DNA from 3 places in the Cupriavidus sp. CuC1 genome. Region 1 is predicted to be linked to each of the others. Evidence: predicted binding sites of a transcription regulator. Region 1 holds the regulator's gene; each other region holds the start of a gene.
The links. Region 1 encodes sigma-54, which starts transcription at its own class of promoters, with help from an activator protein. Its sites were predicted from a motif close to TGGCANGNAANCTGCTTT; they were not measured.
Positions count from the first base shown of each region.

Region 2: a site for sigma-54 is predicted at 2,560-2,577, ahead of atzF (allophanate hydrolase). Genes of this name have one in related genera too.
Region 3: a site for sigma-54 is predicted at 1,779-1,796, ahead of ACGLHR_RS32860 (collagen-like triple helix repeat-containing protein). Genes of this name have one in related genera too.

Region 1 covers NZ_JBIUHC010000222.1:3,186-8,706, reverse strand. Annotated here, with positions in the region: gene ACGLHR_RS47260 (KpsF/GutQ family sugar-phosphate isomerase) at 1-307, shown strand, start outside; gene lptC (LPS export ABC transporter periplasmic protein LptC) at 323-949, shown strand; gene lptA (lipopolysaccharide transport periplasmic protein LptA) at 1,004-1,648, shown strand; gene lptB (LPS export ABC transporter ATP-binding protein) at 1,695-2,480, shown strand; gene ACGLHR_RS47240 (RNA polymerase factor sigma-54) at 2,618-4,093, shown strand; gene hpf (ribosome hibernation-promoting factor, HPF/YfiA family) at 4,143-4,493, shown strand; gene ptsN (PTS IIA-like nitrogen regulatory protein PtsN) at 4,873-5,328, shown strand; gene hprK (HPr(Ser) kinase/phosphatase) at 5,364-5,521, shown strand, end outside.
Region 2 covers NZ_JBIUHC010000007.1:90,156-95,676, forward strand. Annotated here, with positions in the region: gene uca (urea carboxylase) at 1-643, opposite strand, end outside; gene atzF (allophanate hydrolase) at 657-2,516, opposite strand; gene ACGLHR_RS04860 (serine hydrolase domain-containing protein) at 2,890-4,167, shown strand; gene ACGLHR_RS04865 (transporter substrate-binding domain-containing protein) at 4,215-5,060, opposite strand; gene ACGLHR_RS04870 (LysR substrate-binding domain-containing protein) at 5,236-5,521, opposite strand, start outside.
Region 3 covers NZ_JBIUHC010000096.1:16,784-22,304, reverse strand. Annotated here, with positions in the region: gene ACGLHR_RS32865 (collagen-like triple helix repeat-containing protein) at 1-1,253, opposite strand, end outside; gene ACGLHR_RS32860 (collagen-like triple helix repeat-containing protein) at 1,951-3,135, shown strand; gene ACGLHR_RS32855 (Flp family type IVb pilin) at 3,474-3,662, shown strand; gene ACGLHR_RS32850 (prepilin peptidase) at 3,667-4,170, shown strand; gene ACGLHR_RS32845 (TadE family protein) at 4,261-4,725, shown strand; gene cpaB (Flp pilus assembly protein CpaB) at 4,811-5,521, shown strand, end outside.

The DNA of each region.
Region 1 (5,521 bases):
CCTGATGGAAATTACCCGCAAGGGCATGGCCATGACCGCGGTGGTTGACCCGGACGACCGCCTGATCGGCGTCTTCACGGACGGCGACCTGCGCCGCCTGCTCGAAACCCCGCGCGACTGGAAGACCGTACCCATCAGCGAGGTCATGCACCGCACGCCGCATACCGTCGGGCCGGACCAGCTGGCCGTGGAAGCCGTGCAGGTGATGGAGGCGAATCGTGTCAACCAGATGCTGGTGGTCGACGCAGAGCGGCGCCTGGTCGGCGCGCTCCACATCCACGACCTGACCCGCGCCAAGGTCATCTGAGGCCAGCCCATGCCTATGCGGGAAATCCTGTCCTCCCTGAGCCGGCTTGCCATGCGAGCGCTGCCCCTGCTGCTGATGGCGCTGGTGGCGGGCAGCACCTTCTGGCTGGTGCAGGTCAACTCCCCGAAGGAAGCGGACACCGGGCCGGTCGGCAAGAAACATGAGCCGGATTACTACATGATCCGTTTTTCCGCGACCGAGCTTGCCGAGGACGGGAACACCAAGCTGCGCTTTACCGGCGACAAGATGATCCACTTCGAGGACGACCAGACCTACGAGGTGACGCGCCCAGCCATGCGCTCCTACGAAATCGACCGCCCGCCCGTCACTGGCCACTCCGATCGCGGCACGATGAACGCGGAAGGCTCGGTCATCGACCTGTTCGGCAATGGCTTCATCGTGCGCGCCCAGGGCACCGACCCCGCCAAGGATCCGAAGATGACGGCCGCCTCGGAGTATTTCCAGGTGCTGGTCAACGATGACATCGTCAAGACCGACAAGGCTGTCAAGCTGACCCGCGGCCCGTCGGTGATGACCGCCAACGGCCTGATCTTTAACAATGTCACTCGCGAAGTACAATTGCTGGGTAACGTACGCGGCACCATCATTACGGTGCCGCCGCCGGCAAGTCCCGCGAAGTAGCCCTGAAGCCGCCCGCGGGCTCCAGCCGCCCGCGTCAACCGCCATCACGCCAACATGAATCCATTCCTGACGACTTCGTCCTGTCGCCGCCGCAGCACGGCCGCTTTGCTGACGCTGGCAGCCGTCCTGGGCCTCGCGTTGTCCGCGCCCGCCAGCGCCGAAAAAGCCGACCGCGAAAAGCCGCTGGTCCTGGAGGCCGACAATGCCAGCTACGACGACGTCAAGCAGGTTTATGTACTGACCGGCAACGTGGTGCTGACCAAGGGCACCATGGTGCTGAAATCCGACGCGGCCGAAGTCCGTACCGATCCCGAGGGCTACCAGTACGCGGTCGCGACCTCCAAGGGCGGCAAGCAAGCCTATATCCGCCAGAAGCGCGACAACGTCGACGAGTACATCGACGGCTGGGGCGACCGCATCGAATATGACGGCAAGCAGGAGCTGTCCAAGCTGATCGGGCGCGCCCGCATGGCCCGCCTGGCCGGCGCCAAGCTGGTCGACGAGATCCGTGGCGCGGTGATCACCTATGACAGCCGCAACGAGTTCTATACGGCCAGCGGCGGCGCCGAGAACGCGACCGCGGGCAGCCCGTCCGGCCGCGTGCGCGCCGTGCTGTCGCCGCGCCAGGAGCAGCCCGCCAGCGGCGCCGCAGCCAACCCGCTGCCGCTCAAGCCGGCACCTGCCCCCGTCAACCCCTGACCTGACGCCGCCACGCCCCCAATCCACGGATTCTGCCTTGACCTTCATGACCGCTACCCAGACCGCACCGTCCCAGCCCGCCACCCTGAAGGACAGCAGCACGCTGGTCGTGCGCCACCTGAAGAAGCGCTACGGCTCGCGCACTGTGGTCAAGGATGTGTCCCTCGACGTGAAGAGCGGCGAAGTGGTCGGGTTGCTCGGCCCCAACGGCGCGGGCAAGACCACGTCGTTCTACATGATCGTGGGGCTGGTGGCGCTGGACGAGGGCGATATCGTGCTCGACGACAAGCACATCAGCGGCCTGGCCATCCATGAGCGGGCACGCATGGGCCTGTCCTACCTGCCGCAGGAAGCCTCGGTGTTCCGCAAGCTCAATGTGCGGGAAAATATCCGCGCGGTGCTGGAACTGCAGCTCAACGATGGCAAGCCCCTGGGCAAGGCCGAGATCGAGCGCCGGCTGGACACCCTGCTGGATGACCTGCAGATTGCCCACCTGCGCGACAACCCGGCGCTGTCGCTGTCCGGCGGCGAGCGCCGCCGCGTGGAAATCGCCCGCGCGCTGGCCTCCGCGCCGCGTTTCATCCTGCTTGACGAGCCCTTCGCCGGCGTCGACCCGATCGCGGTCGGCGAAATCCAGCGCATCGTCAGCTTCCTCAAGGCGCGCAATATCGGCGTGCTGATCACCGACCACAACGTACGCGAGACGCTGGGCATCTGCGACCACGCCTACATCATCAGCGAGGGCGCGGTGCTGGCGTCCGGCCAGCCTGAAGACATCATCGCCAACGAGTCGGTGCGCAAGGTCTACCTGGGCGAGAACTTCCGCATGTAAAGGCGCGCGCGGCGCCTGCCGCGCATCGGCCCCCCGGGCGGCTTCGGTGTCGCCTTTCATCCTTCAAACGATCATGCGACGCCAGCGATAGCAATTTCCGTTCCACCAGTACGGAAGTTGGGCATAAAATAGGTCGCATGAAACCGTCGCTACAGCTCCGCCTCTCGCAGCATCTCGCGCTTACGCCGCAACTCCAGCAGTCGATCCGGCTGCTGCAACTGTCCACGCTTGAACTGCAGCAGGAAGTGGAACAGGCGCTGACCGAGAACCCCTTGCTCGAGCGCGAGAACGACTGGCTCGACAGCCCGTTGCGCGTGTCCTCGGACGGCTCGGTGAACCTCCAGAGCGCGCCCGCGCCAGCGCCCGCCGATGGCCAGGGCACCAGCGAAAACCGCCCCGATGGCGCCCCCGAAGCCGACGACAGCTATTCCGACAGCAACGAGGATTACGGCAACGACTGGAGCCTGGACGATTTCGCCCGCCGCCCGCAAGGCGAAGACGACGAAAAAACACCGATGCAGCTGCGCGACGCCGAGCCCACGCTGCGCGAACACCTCATGGAGCAGCTGGCGCCGCTCAAGATTTCCCTGCGCGACAAAGGGCTGGCCATCTTCCTGGTCGAATCCCTGGACGATGACGGCTACCTGAGCGCCACGCTCGAGGAAATCTGCAGCGAGCTGCCGGAGGAGCTCGAGTTCGAGGTCGACGAGATCCAGGCCGTGCTTACGCTGCTGCAGAGCTTCGATCCACCGGGCGTCGGGGCGCGCAACGCAGCCGAGTGCCTGGCGCTGCAACTGCGCAGGCTCAAGCATCCGCAGCGCGAACTGGCGCTGAGCATCGTCACCAATCACCTGGAGCTGCTGGCGGTGCGCGATTACACGCGCCTGAAAAAAGCCCTGCAAGTGGACGAGCCGGAACTCAAGGCGGCGCATGAACTGATCCGCTCGCTCGCGCCCTATCCCGGCCATGCCTACAGCCGGCCGGAAGCCGACTTCGTGGTACCCGATGTTTTCGTTCGAAAGTTGAGCGGCGGATGGATCGCCCATCTCAACCCGGATGTGATGCCGCGGCTACGTATCAACGACATGTACGCGCAGATTTTGCGCGGTGCAAAAGGCGATGCCGGCGCGGCGGGACTGCAGCAAAAGCTGCAGGAAGCACGCTGGTTGATCAAGAATATCCAGCAGAGGTTCGACACGATATTGCGCGTCGCACAAGCCATTGTCGAACGTCAAAAGAACTTCTTCACCCACGGTGAAATTGCGATGCGCCCCTTGGTTTTGCGGGAGATTGCCGATACACTGGGTTTACACGAGTCCACCATCTCTCGGGTGACTACCAATAAGTACATGGCAACGCCGATGGGGACTTTCGAGCTGAAGTATTTTTTCGGCTCTCACGTATCCACAGAAACCGGCGGCGCGGCCTCATCAACGGCAATCCGTGCGTTGATCAAGCAATTGATAGGAGCCGAAGACGCTAGGAACCCCTTGTCCGACAGCCGGATTGCCGAATTGCTCGGCGAGCAAGGCTTTGTGGTAGCACGGCGTACCGTTGCCAAATACCGCGAAGCGCTCAAGATTCCCGCGGTCAATCTCCGTAAGACTTTGTAGCCGAGCTGCATCGCCTGCCTGATGCAGCTCTTTCAGAAGGAGAAACGCTATGAACTTCAAGATCAGTGGACACCACTTGGACATCACGCCCCCTCTGCGTGAGTACGTGGAAACGAAACTGGAGCGTATCGTCAGGCATTTCGATCAAGTCATTGGCGTAAGTGTGCTGCTCTCTGTCGACAATACAAAAGAAAAGGACCGGCGGCAGTACGCGGAAATCAATCTACATCTCAAGGGCAAGGACATCTTTGTCGAAGCGCATCATGAAGACCTGTATGCCGCTATCGACGCATTGGTCGACAAGCTCGACCGGCAGGTGATTCGCCACAAGGATCGCGTGCAAAGCCACGACCGTGAAGCGGTCAAGTACCAGATGGCCGCATCCCAGATGCAGCAATGACCGTGCCTGGCGGCCCACATACCGGGCCGTCGGTGTCAGTCCATTGAAAACGGAATCAAGCCGCGCCCAGCGCGGCTTTTTCGTTCCAGCCTCCCCCCTTCGGGCCACGCAGGGGATTCCGCAACGCATATGTACCGGTGTATGCTGTGCCATACATAGTTGATTTGCCTGGCCATTTCCGTGCATGCGGCACCGCTTCAGCGCCTCGGCTATTGCAATGCACAAAGCGGCAGCGGGCCTGCTCTATAATGGCCAGACGCCCGACACCGGCATGGGGACACCCGGTGGAAACATCGGGCCTTGGTTTTTATCTTCTTTCCGCCCGGCGGGACGCCTCCTTGCCCCGGGCCTGCTTTCTAGAAAACCCTGCGCATTCCACATGAATCGTTTGGCTAAATTGCTGCCACCCGGCAACATCAACCTCGACGTCAGCGTCACCAGCAAGAAGCGCGTGTTCGAACAGGCCGGGCTCCTCTTCGAGAACAACCATGGCGTTGCGCGCGCGACCGTGACCGACAACCTGTTCGCCCGCGAGTCGCTGGGGTCCACCGGCCTTGGCGCCGGGGTTGCGATCCCCCACGGCCGCATCAAGGGACTGAAGCAGCCGCTGGCCGCCTTCATGCGCCTGGCCGAGCCGATCCCCTTCGAGTCGCCCGACGGTAAGCCGGTAGCGCTGCTGATCTTCCTGCTGGTGCCCGAACAGGCCACCCAGCAGCATCTGGAAATTCTCTCCGAGATCGCCCAGTTGCTGTCCGACCGCGAGATGCGCGAAGGACTGGCTACCCTGCCCACCCCCGACGACGTGCACCAGTTGCTGACGCAATGGCACCCTTGATCCGCCACTGAAAGCCCGTCCCTGAAAGCACCCGAATGGAACTCACTGGCGTCACCTCGCAGTCGATCTTCGACGACAACGCAGCCGATATCAAACTCTCCTGGGTAGCAGGACTGGAAGGCGCGGACCGGGCCTTCGATGTCGAGTTTGCGCGTGAAGCCACGTCGGCGGCCGATCTCGTCGGCCACTTGAA
Region 2 (5,521 bases), on a different contig from region 1:
CGCCGAAGATCTGCACCTCGATATGCCGCGCCCGGTCCAGGCAGCGCTCGATAAAGACGCCGCCATCCTTGAAGAACTGCTCGCCCAGCCGCTGCACGCTATCAAAGGCCGCGCTCAGCTCGGCGTCGTTGGCGCAACGCGACAGGCCGATGCCACCGCCACCGGCGGTGCTCTTGAGCATGACGGGATAGCCGATGCGCCCGGCCTCGCGCAGGGCTTGTTCCAGGCTGGCGAGCAAGCCAGTGCCCGGCGTCATCGGCACCCCCGCCTGCGCCGCCAGCTCGCGCGCACGGTGCTTCAGGCCAAACTCGCGGAGCTGGTGCGGCGTCGGGCCAATGAAGACCAGTCCCGCCGCGTCACAGGCCTTCGCAAACTCCGCGCTCTCCGACAAAAAGCCGTAGCCCGGAAACACGGCTTGCGCGCCGGTATCCAACGCAGCCTGCAGCACGCGCTCGGCCACCAGGTAGCTATCCGCCGCGCGCTCGCCGCCAAGCGGCACGGCCACATCGGCCAGCCGGGCATGCGCGGCATTGCGATCGGCATCCGAATACACGGCCACGCTCTTGATCCCCAGGGCACGCAAGGTGCGGATGGCGCGCACGGCGATCTCGCCACGATTGGCGATCAGTACGGTATGGAACATCGCGGCTCCCGGGTCAGTTGGCGCTAACGCGGACGTTGCTGCTGGCGAGATAGGCGCGCCAGCCGCCAAAAGCCGTGATATCGCGGGCGCCTTCCAGGCCCCGGGGCTCGCAGATGAACCCGGCGACTTGCCGGCCGTCTTCCAGCATCAGCTTGCCGATGCCAAGCGGCACGGGAATCTCCGCCACGAACGCGCCGAAACTGGCCAGGGGCACATCCCAGAGCTCGACTTCGATCGGCGCGCCCTCACCCGCGCCGGTATGGACCAGCCCGGGCTTGGGCGGCGTCGTATCCGCCAGCGCATAGAGCCGGTAGCAAGCCGCAGTGCGGCATGCCTCCACAAAGGCCGCGTGGCGCGTGAGCAGCTGGTGGTTGAGCGGCATGCCGCTGAGATGGGCGCCGACCACGGCCAGCCGGACCGACCCTGGCGTGACGGGCGTAGCGCGCTGGGCATCAACGGGACAAGGCCGCCCGGTGGCGCCCAGCGGCAGCGCTTGCGCCGCCTGCCACTGCCGGCCAAGACGTGCCAGCGCGCGGTCCGACCAAGCCGGGGCAACCAGCGTGATGCCGGCCGGCAGGCCGTCCTCGCGCGCACCGGCCGGCAACGCCAGCGCCGACAGGTCGGCCAGGTTGGTGAAGTTGGTATAGGTGCCAAGCCGCGCGTTCAGGCGGATCGGATCGTCCTGCACGGCGGCCAGCGTATAGATCGACGGCGCGCTCGGCACCACCAGCGCGTCGACCTTGGCCAGCGCTACGTGGATCGAGCGGGTCAGCGCCGCCCGCCGGTATTCGGCGTTGAACGCATCCATGGCGCTATAGCGGCCAGCCTCCTCGACGATGGCGCGCACGACCGGATCGATCGCGTCCGGCTGGCTGGCGTGAAGCTGGCTCACCGCCAGGAAGCGCTCAACCACCCACGGCCCCTGGTAGAGCAGCGCGGCCAGCTCGGCGAATGGCGAGAAATCAACGGGCACCAGCTTAGCGCCCATGGCCTGCAAGTCCGCCAGCGCCTGCTTGAAACTGGCCTGCGCCTGCGTATCGCCAAAGAACACCAGCTGATCGGGAACGCCCAGCACGGGCGATGGCGCCAGCGCGGCAGGCGCGCTGAGCGGATAGCTGCGCGAGTAAGGATCGGCATGGTCGAAGCCGCCGGCGATCTCCGCCACCAGCGCGGCATCGTCGACCGTCAGCGCGAACACGGAAACGCAGTCCAGCGTGCGGCAGGCCGGCACCACGCCGGCGCTGGACAGCCAGCCCCGCGTCGGCTTGAGGCCTACGATATTGTTGAATGCCGCGGGAATGCGCCCGGAGCCTGCCGTATCGGTCCCGAGCGAGAACGGCACCCAGCCGCGCGCCACGGAAGACGCCGAGCCCGAGCTGGAGCCGCCGCTGACGTACGCCGGATCGAAGCTGTTGGGCACCGCGCCGTAGGGCGAGCGCACCCCGACCAGGCCGGTGGCGAACTGATCCAGGTTCGCCTTGGCCACCACGATGGCCCCGGCCGCCCGCAGCCGCGCCACCGCGCCGGCATCGCGCTCGGCCACATACGCAAACGCGGGACACGCCGCCGTGGTGGGCCACCCTGCCACGTCGATGTTGTCTTTCACCACGAACGGCACGCCGTAGAGGGGAAACGCATCGAGCTTGCCGCCCGCCTCTTCAACCCGAGCCTCCAGCGCAGCCAGCTGGGACTGCAGCCGTGCCACATCCAGGCGCGCGATCCAGGCCGGATCGCCTGCGTCCAGGTCCAGGAACGGGGCGAGCGCGTCCAGCGGCGAGGCGCCTTGCGTCTTGTAAAGCTGTTGCCAGTCAGGCAGGGTCCGGCAACTGCCAAGGCTGGCGGCGGATCGGCGCAGAGGAGTCTTGCTGGTCATCGCTTGTATCCCGGGTTGTATACATGAAGGCGTGCAGACCAACAAAGCAGGAGGCATGCCATGTAAGAAGAAAAATAAATTCCTCTTACCAATCGGGAAATTGGGGATCAGGGCGCCTTCGCGGGCCGAAGACGCATGCAGGGCACCCACGCGCGCCGCACCATGGGGCGGCGCGCGTGGACCTAAATCAGTGCCTGCGGGCAGGACGACGCCGCAATGTGGTGCGTCATAGGCCGGCTCCGTTATTGCATGGTTTATATTGCCCGGGGCTGCTTGCATGAGAGCCCTTTGACTTTTGGAGGTGGTCTTGAAGATGAGCAACGGCGTTCCCCGCCGCGCGGCGATCGCGCTGGCCCTTTGCGGTTTCGGGCTGATGCCTCTGGCATGGGCCGCCGATGCACCGGTGCCATCGGTGCCCGACGCCGCCGCCAGCGATCCCGCCGGCCTTGGCTGGATGAATGGCGCGCCACCGCCGCCCGAGCGCACGGTACGCTTCGACGACGGCAGCTATTGGCAATTCCCCGCCCTGCGCTGGAGCGTGTCGCACTTCCGGGAGCTGATGCCCACCGTCAACGTCTCGCGCGGGCTTGGCACGCCGGTGCCGCTGCCGCGCGCGTTGCGCACCGATATCGACGCGCTGCAGTTCCTGCCGATCGGCGCCACCCAGCCGATGACCTGGGCGCAATCCCTGGCGGCCAACTACACCGATGGCATCGTGGTGCTGCAGCGCGGGCGCATCGTCTATGAGCGCTACCTCGGCGCGCTGAAGGACGACGGCCAGCATGCGGCCATGTCGGTCACCAAGTCGGTCATCGGCACGCTCGGCGCCATGCTGGTCGCAGAAGGCCGCCTGGATGCGAGCAAGCGCTTGGCGGACTACGTGCCGGAGCTGGCCCGATCCGCATTCGGCAATGCCACGGTGCGCCAGGTGCTGGACATGACCACGGGGCTCAAATACAGCGAGGATTACGCGGACCCCGACGCCGAGGTCTGGATGCACGCCCAGGCGGGCAGCCCGCTGCCCAAGCCCAAGGACTACACCGGTCCGCGCAATTACTATGAATCGCTCCAGGCCATCCAGCCGCAAGGCGAGCATGGCGCGGCGTTTGGCTACAAGACTGTCAATACCGATGCGCTGGGCTGGGTCATTGCACGCGTGACCGGACGCTCGGTGGCCGAGCTGCTGTCCGAGCGTATCTGGCGCCGGCTGGGCGCGGAGCAGGATGCGTACTTCACCATCGACTCCATCGGCACGCCCTTTGCCGGCGGCGGCCTGAACACCGGCCTGCGCGACCTGGCGCGCTTTGGCGATATGCTGCGCCGCGACGGCAAGTTCAACGGACAGCAGATCCTGCCCAAGGCGGTGATCGACGACATCCGCCCCGGCGGCGACAAGGCCGTGTTTGCCAAGGCCGACTATCCGCTGCTAAAGGGCGGCAGCTATCGCGACATGTGGTGGGTCACCCATAACGAGCACGGCGCCTACATGGCCCGCGGCGTGCATGGCCAGCGCATCTATGTCGACCCGAAGGCCGAGATGGTGATCGTGCGCTACGCATCGAACCCGGTGGCCGGCAATGCCGCCAACGACCCGACGACGATCCCGGCGTTTCACGCGCTGGCGAAGTACCTGCTCGCCAGGCCGCGCTGAATCCCGCTGATCGGGCAAGTACTGGTTTCATCCGCCGTGGCAATGCCTCAGGCGGGGATCTTGCGGAATTTCTCGTGCAGCTGGCGCAGCAGCGGCGTGGGCGTCATGCCGTTCTTCTTCTCGACCCCGATCAGCCAGCCGGTGCGATGCCAGTCCTGTACGATGCGATCGAGGGCGGCCTGCGTATCGGCTTCTCCCTTGCGCAGCCAGATCACCGACGGCGACGGGATCAGGTCGCGCGGCGAGACGATCTCGAAGTCCTTCCAGTCGGCGTTGCCGTCCACCAGGTCCCGCAGCGTGGGGCTGACGTGCACGGCCGCCACGCAGTTGCCGCCCTTGAGCGCCAGCAGCGACTCGGGCTGCCCCCGGAACGCCTTGATCTGCGCGCCATATTGCTCGGCCAGGGGCTTGGTGAAGTTGCTGCCTTGCGAGACGCAGACGGGCTTGCCCTTGACGTCTTCCCACCTGGCGATGCCGCTGCCCTTGCGCGCGATGGCAGCACCGCCGACCTCCTCGAACGGCGTGGGCACGAAGGACAGGATCTCGCCGCGCTCCTGGGTCCATTGCATGTTGGCGATCAGGATATCGACCTTGCCTTGCTGCAGGAACTGGACACGATTCGACGGCTGCACCTGGATGGTTTCCAGCGCCACGCCCAGGCCCTTGGCCACGCCCTCGGATAGCTCTACGTTATAGCCGATGTGCTTCTGCGTGGCCGGGTCGATGGTGCCGAACGGCGGGCCTGACAGGATCACGCCAACCACCAGCTTGCCGCGCTGCTTGATCTTGTCGAACGTGGCGTCGGCGTGGGCGGGAACGGCTGCCAGGGAAAAGACGGCGCACAAGGCGGCCGCAAGACGGTGAAGCAGCGGGGATCGCTCGAGGGAATGCATGCGGGAGAGGCGTGGGGCCATAAGAGACAAGAAAGAGGAAGGGGAAAACGAAAAGCGAGCGGGCATGTTGCGGGATCGCAAGGGTGCCCACAACAAATGCTTTCAGATATGGATATGCGCAGGGGTGCCGGAAACGTCCGCGTGCCCTGCCTTGCTCGCCCCCGGCGCGACGCGCCTATCGTGCCCGCCGCGCCGCGCGCCCCGTCTTGTCCGCGGCCTTCTTCTCACCCGCAGGCGGCGCGGCGAATTGCCCGGCCGCCGCGCGCAGGCATTCGAGCAGCTGGATGCTGCTGGGCGTGGGCCGCCCCTCGCGCAGCGTGATCACGCCCACCGGCGGCAGCTCCAGGGGCACGTCCATGGGCAGGACATGGAAGCGGCCTTCCCGCTCGAACTGCTGCCCCACCGACCTGGCCAGGAAGCCCACCGCGTCGAGCTGGGTGACGAAGGTAGAGATCGCCAGG
Region 3 (5,521 bases), on a different contig from region 1:
AGCGCATTGCTTGCGCCGCCACCCGTGGCACCGCCGGTTGCGCCGCCGGCCACGCCTGCGACCGTGCTCACCACGCCGCTGACCAGTCCGGTGACGGGTGCGAGCGGGCCGCTCGCGCTGCCGCCGCCGAGGCCGCCGGGCAGCCCGCCAGTCAGTCCGCCAACGAGGCTGGTCACCGGAGCCAGCGGGCCGCTTGCGCTGCCACCCGTCAGGCCACCCGTAAGTCCGCCCAGCAGGCTCGTGACCGGTGCCAGCGGGTTGCCGGTGCCAGTGCCGCTCGGGTTGTAGGCCACGCCGCCCAGCGCGGCGACCGTGCCGCCCGCGCCGGCGACGATGCCGCCCACGCCCGACACCACCGGCGTGTTGGTTTGCCTGATGGTGTTGCCCGCCGTGGCCAGGCCGCCGCCAAGCGTCGCCAGCAGGTTGTTGGCCGGCGCCCCCATGCCGGTCGCCGCGCCCAGCGTCTGCGTGGTGCTGGTGAGTTGCGCGGTGAGGGGCACGATGAGCTTGCTGACGCCACCGGTCAACTGCTCCACGGGGCCGGTCGAGAGGGCCGCGCCGAGCGGTGCGCCCGCGCCATTGACCGCGGTGCCGACTTGCGAAACCAGTGAACCCACCGGCGTGGTGACTGCTGCCAGCGGCGACAGCGGACCGCTGCCCAGGCCGCTGACGAGCGCGCCTGCGTTGGTCACGGCATTGCCAACCCGGCTGACTACGCCGCCGGTGCTTGCCACCGTGGTGCCGAGCGGGTTGGTGGCATTGGGGGTGTTGCCCAGGCCGTTCTGCACCCCGTTGCCCAGGGTGCTGACCGCGGCGCCAAGCGAGCCGACCACGCCGCCCAGGCCATCTTTGGATTGGGTCGAGAGGATCGGCAGGTTGGTGTTCTTGATTTGCGTGCCGAGGTCGCTCACTACGTTGCCGGCCGAGGTCACCAGGCCACCCGCTTGATTGACGATCTGGCTGGTCGGCGTCAGCGCAGCCGTGCTGCCACCACCGTTGTTGCCGCCGTTATTGCCACCATTGTTTCCGCCGTTGTTTCCGCCATTGTCGCCGCCGGAATTGCCACCATTGCTGCCACCGCCCGTGCCGGCGTTGGTGCCGGCGGCGGCGGTGCCAACGCTGGTACCGCCGCCATTGCTGCTGCCCGCACCGCTGCCGGTATCCATGGACGTTGTGCCGCCACCGCTTGCGCAACCGCCGAGTGCCAACAGCGAGCCGAGCAGTGCCGTGATGAGGATTTGTTGAGTACGCATGACCTTTTCCATTTTTTTTCTTCCCGTCGTGACATCACGGTGCGCATGGCGCATGCCGTGGTGTCACTGCATTGCGCAAAGGGTGTGCCAGTGCGTGCCGGCACGCCGCCGGTCCGCGCCAGAACACCGGATAGAAATGCGCCAAGCCTTGCCGCGCATGGGTTTGAAGAGGATGAGACATAGCCGGGAAAGGACCAGACATGAGCGCGCTGCGCGGTGTTTCGGTGTTACGCGTTACGTAACGCCGTGGCGCTCACACGGAACAACACGGGCTTGTTCAACGCGCCGCGGCCGCATGCCAACCCTGTCAGCAACGTGTGGGCAGACGGCGCGTGCGCGCTGGCGCGTCGGGCACATCGAAGGGGGAACACGTTACGTAGCACGTAACACGCTGCACGGCATGGGGCCGTCTTGTTGTGCAACGGGACGCGTGCCTGTGCCATGTTCGCCATGCCGCGTCAAACAAGGGTTTGCGCGGCGGCGCCAGCGTCGATCGACTGCCTTGCCTGCTGCGTGCCATGCGGGTGGCACGCAGCTTGCGGTATTGACTCCCGACAAGCGCGGCGCACAGCGTGGCGCGGAGCAAACGCCCTAGTCGTATTGCGTTCCGCGCTTAACAGGTCGCATGCATCGTCCAAGAGCCAATTCGATAGCAGTTCCAAAGGAGAACCTTCCGCGAGGAAGACCAGGAGATCCCATGAAAGCGCATTTCGCCCCGATGTCATCCATGACCCTCGCCTGTGCCGCGGCACTGTTGCTGCTGGCAGGTTGCTCCTCCAACGGATCCGGCAGTGGCGTGAGCCCCGCCGCCATCACGCCCACCACGCCCCCGAACCCGCCAACGCCGGCTGCAACCCCCGACACCACGCCCACGGCCAAGGTCACTGAAGGCGCTGGCAATACGGTGGTGGCGACGGGCAACGCAGTGAGCGATATCGGCAAGCAGATCCAGGCGGCGCAAGTGCCGCTGCTTCCGGACGCTACGCGTAACGCGCTCGGCGGCGTAGTGGCAAACGCGGGTGACACGGCGGGCGCGCTGGGCGCAGGTGTGGGCGACGGACTTGGCAAGATGGGTGCAGTCACCGATCCGCTTGGCATCACCGTGTCCAGCACCGGCAACGTGGTGCAGAAAGCCGGTGTCACGGTATCGAGCGCAGGCGATCTCGTGAGCAGCCTCGGCACCGGCCAGCTGGCTCCGCTAGGCGCAGTGACCACGCCCGTGGGTGGCCTGGTCAACCAGGTTGGCGGCGCGGTGACGATGGCCGGCGGCAAGCTGGGCGAGGCGCTTTCGACCGGCCCCGTGGCGCAAGTCAGCGGCAGCGTGAGCAAGGTGATCGTGCCGTTGACCACGCAGGTCACTACGGTTACGCAAACGATTGGCGCGGCCACCGGCCTTGGCGCGCCGCTGGACAACCTGCTGGCCACGCTGGGCAACTCGGTGGCCAGCGGCGGCAGCCTGCTGACCAATACCCAAGCCCCCGTGGTCTCCAGCCTGGGCGGCGTCGTGACCGAAGCCGGCAAGACCGTCGCCGGGGCCGGCATGCTGGTGCACGGCAACGGCACCGGCGGCAACCCGCTCGGCGGGCTGCTCAGCAACCTGCCCCTGGCCGGTATCGGGGGCGGCTCCAGCTCAGGCACAAGCGCTGGCGCAGCAGGCGCGTTGGCGCCTGTGACGGGCTTGCTTGCAGGCGTGACGGGCGGCGCTTCCACGGGCGCTGGCACTGGCACTGCCGGCGCGCTGGGGCCCCTGACCAGTTTGCTGGCGCCTGTGACGGGCGTGCTGAGCGGCGCGCGCAACGCCGCGGCGGGCGCGACATCGACGACGTCGACGACGTCGAACGCGCCTGGGCTGACCAATCTGCTCGGTGGCCTGGCTCACTGAGTTTGATCTAAATACGTCTTTACGGTGCGCAGTCGTCCTTACCCCGTGGCTGCGCATCCTTTTACATCACACCGCGCCACATGGCTCACCCGAACGGGTGTGGTATTTGACGCGAGTAGAAGTTTTGCTCTTTAAGAAGACACTGTTTTCAAACGGATGTCAGCCGTTATGCTGAGACAACTATAACTCCAAGGGGGGGTATGGTTGATACATGGCTTTGATCTATAAATTGTGCACCAGCGTTACTGCTCGGTACTAGCCTGGCCACAAGAGCGAGGCGGCATCGGAGGGGTAAGCGGACGCTGGGTGATGACATAAATTAAAAACGGAGTGAAATCATGAAATACGCTTTGGCACGCTTTCTTCGGGACGAACAAGGGGCAACTGCAATCGAGTATGGGTTGATTGCGGGGTTGATCGCAATGGGCATGATCGTCGGCGCCACCGCGCTCGGTAACAACCTTTCGACTGGCTTTACCAACCTAGGGACAAAGCTCCTCTCGCTCCTGCCTGCCGCCGCCACCTGACACAGTGGAGGCCATTGCCGCGCTCTACTGTGCGGTAACCATCTGGACCGACCTGGCTTACCGGAAAGTACCCAATGCCGTGCTGGCAGCCACCCTGGTGGCTGTCTGCCTGGTGCTGCTGTTCGGGCATATGCCTGAGCCAGCATTGGCTTCGCGCATGCTCGGCTTTGCGATTGGCTTGCTGGTCATGTTGCCGGTCTACGCGCTCGGGCGCATGGGTGCGGGTGACGTCAAGTTCTTCGCGGTAACGGGTTTGTTCACCGGCCCATTGGGTCTGGTGACGGTGTGGATCGTCGGTAGCCTGCTCGCTTTTGCACATGCATTGTTGGTGCGTGCGGAAGCTGGCACGGTCTGGGCTACCTGGCGGAACCGCGTAGATGGCCTGTCGCAGCGGCGAGCTGGCGTGACAGCGACGGTTGTGGCGAAGCAGGTGGCCGGGAAGCGCGGAATCCCATATGCCGCTTACCTGGCTATGGGCCTGATCGTGTGGATGGTTTCGGGGAAGTAGCTGCCACGCAGGTGGATGGCTACCCGCTATTGCCCTTGGGGTCCGCGCCACCGGTTCGGCGCAGAATTGTAAAAGATAACCGGGTGAAGTATGTCATTGCGGGGAAACCACGCCGTGCGGATGCGCTCGTCCGGAGCGGCCGCGCTTGAGTTCGCCATCGTGCTGCCGATCTTGCTGACAGTTGTGATCGGCATCGTCTATTTCGGCATCGTTCTAGCCGTGCAGCAGGCGCTTACGCTGGCTGCGGAAGAGGGAGCGCGTGCCGCCCTGCGTTATCCGAGCGGCGCCGCCGCCAATAACGCAGCCGCTACGCAGGCGCTGCGAGTGAGCGCAGCCTCCAGCACGGCGCTGGCCTCATTGCCGACGTCAATCAGCAGCCTGATTTCAGCGGCCAATGTGGCGCAGGTGATCAGCTGCGCGAATCCGAGCGGCTCGGCCTGCGTCAAGGTCACCCTAAGCCTCAGTTCGAGTTCTATCCTGCCCGTCGTGCCCGGCGTGCCTCTGCCCGCCACGCTCACAGGCAGCGCAACGGTGCAACTGGCGCCTGACACATGACGGTGCACCTGCTGGGCGCGCCGCTCTCGCCGTTTGTTGACATGCGTCTAAGCCAGCTTTCATTCACCCGAACCAGAGACATCGCATGACCAGCAAACAGATTCGCGTGCTCGCCATCGCGCTGCTCGTTCTTGCCGCCGTGCTGGCATTGCTAGCGTGGCGCGTGGCCCGCACGCCTGCGGCGCCGGCGGTGCCGGTGACCGGGGCAGTGGAATTGCATCCGGTGGTGATCACGGTCAAAGCTGTCGAGGCAGGAAAGCCGGTGCCGGCAGACGCGCTCAAGGTCGAACAGTTGCCGATCAATCCGGCCGGGGCCTATGCCGAGGTAGCCCGTGTCGCCGGGCAGGTGCCGGTGGTTGCCATCGGGGCCAACGTGCCGGTGCTGGAGAGTCACCTGCTGGCGGGATTGGCCACGCAGGTACGGGATGGCGAGCGCGCGGTAGCGGTTGCCGTCGATGAGGTGATCGGTGTCGGCAACCAGGTGCAGCCAGGTGACTTCGTCGATGTGTTCGCGGTGTTCCGCCGGGACGGCCAGGAGATCGAGGGTAGCCAGGCGCGCATGCTGCTGGCGCGCCTGCGGGTGCTGGCCTACGGCGCCGGCACTGTCAACGAGGCGGCCAAGCCCACACCCGAGCAAATGATGGTTCGCCGTGAAGGCGCCAAGACCGCCGTGCTGGCGGTGCCCGTGGCGGATGTTGGCAAGCTGGCGATTGTGCAGCAGACCGGGCGCTTGCTGTTGGCGTTGCGCAATCCTCAGGATCCCGACGTTCCCACCCAAGGCCTCTTTGAAGATCCA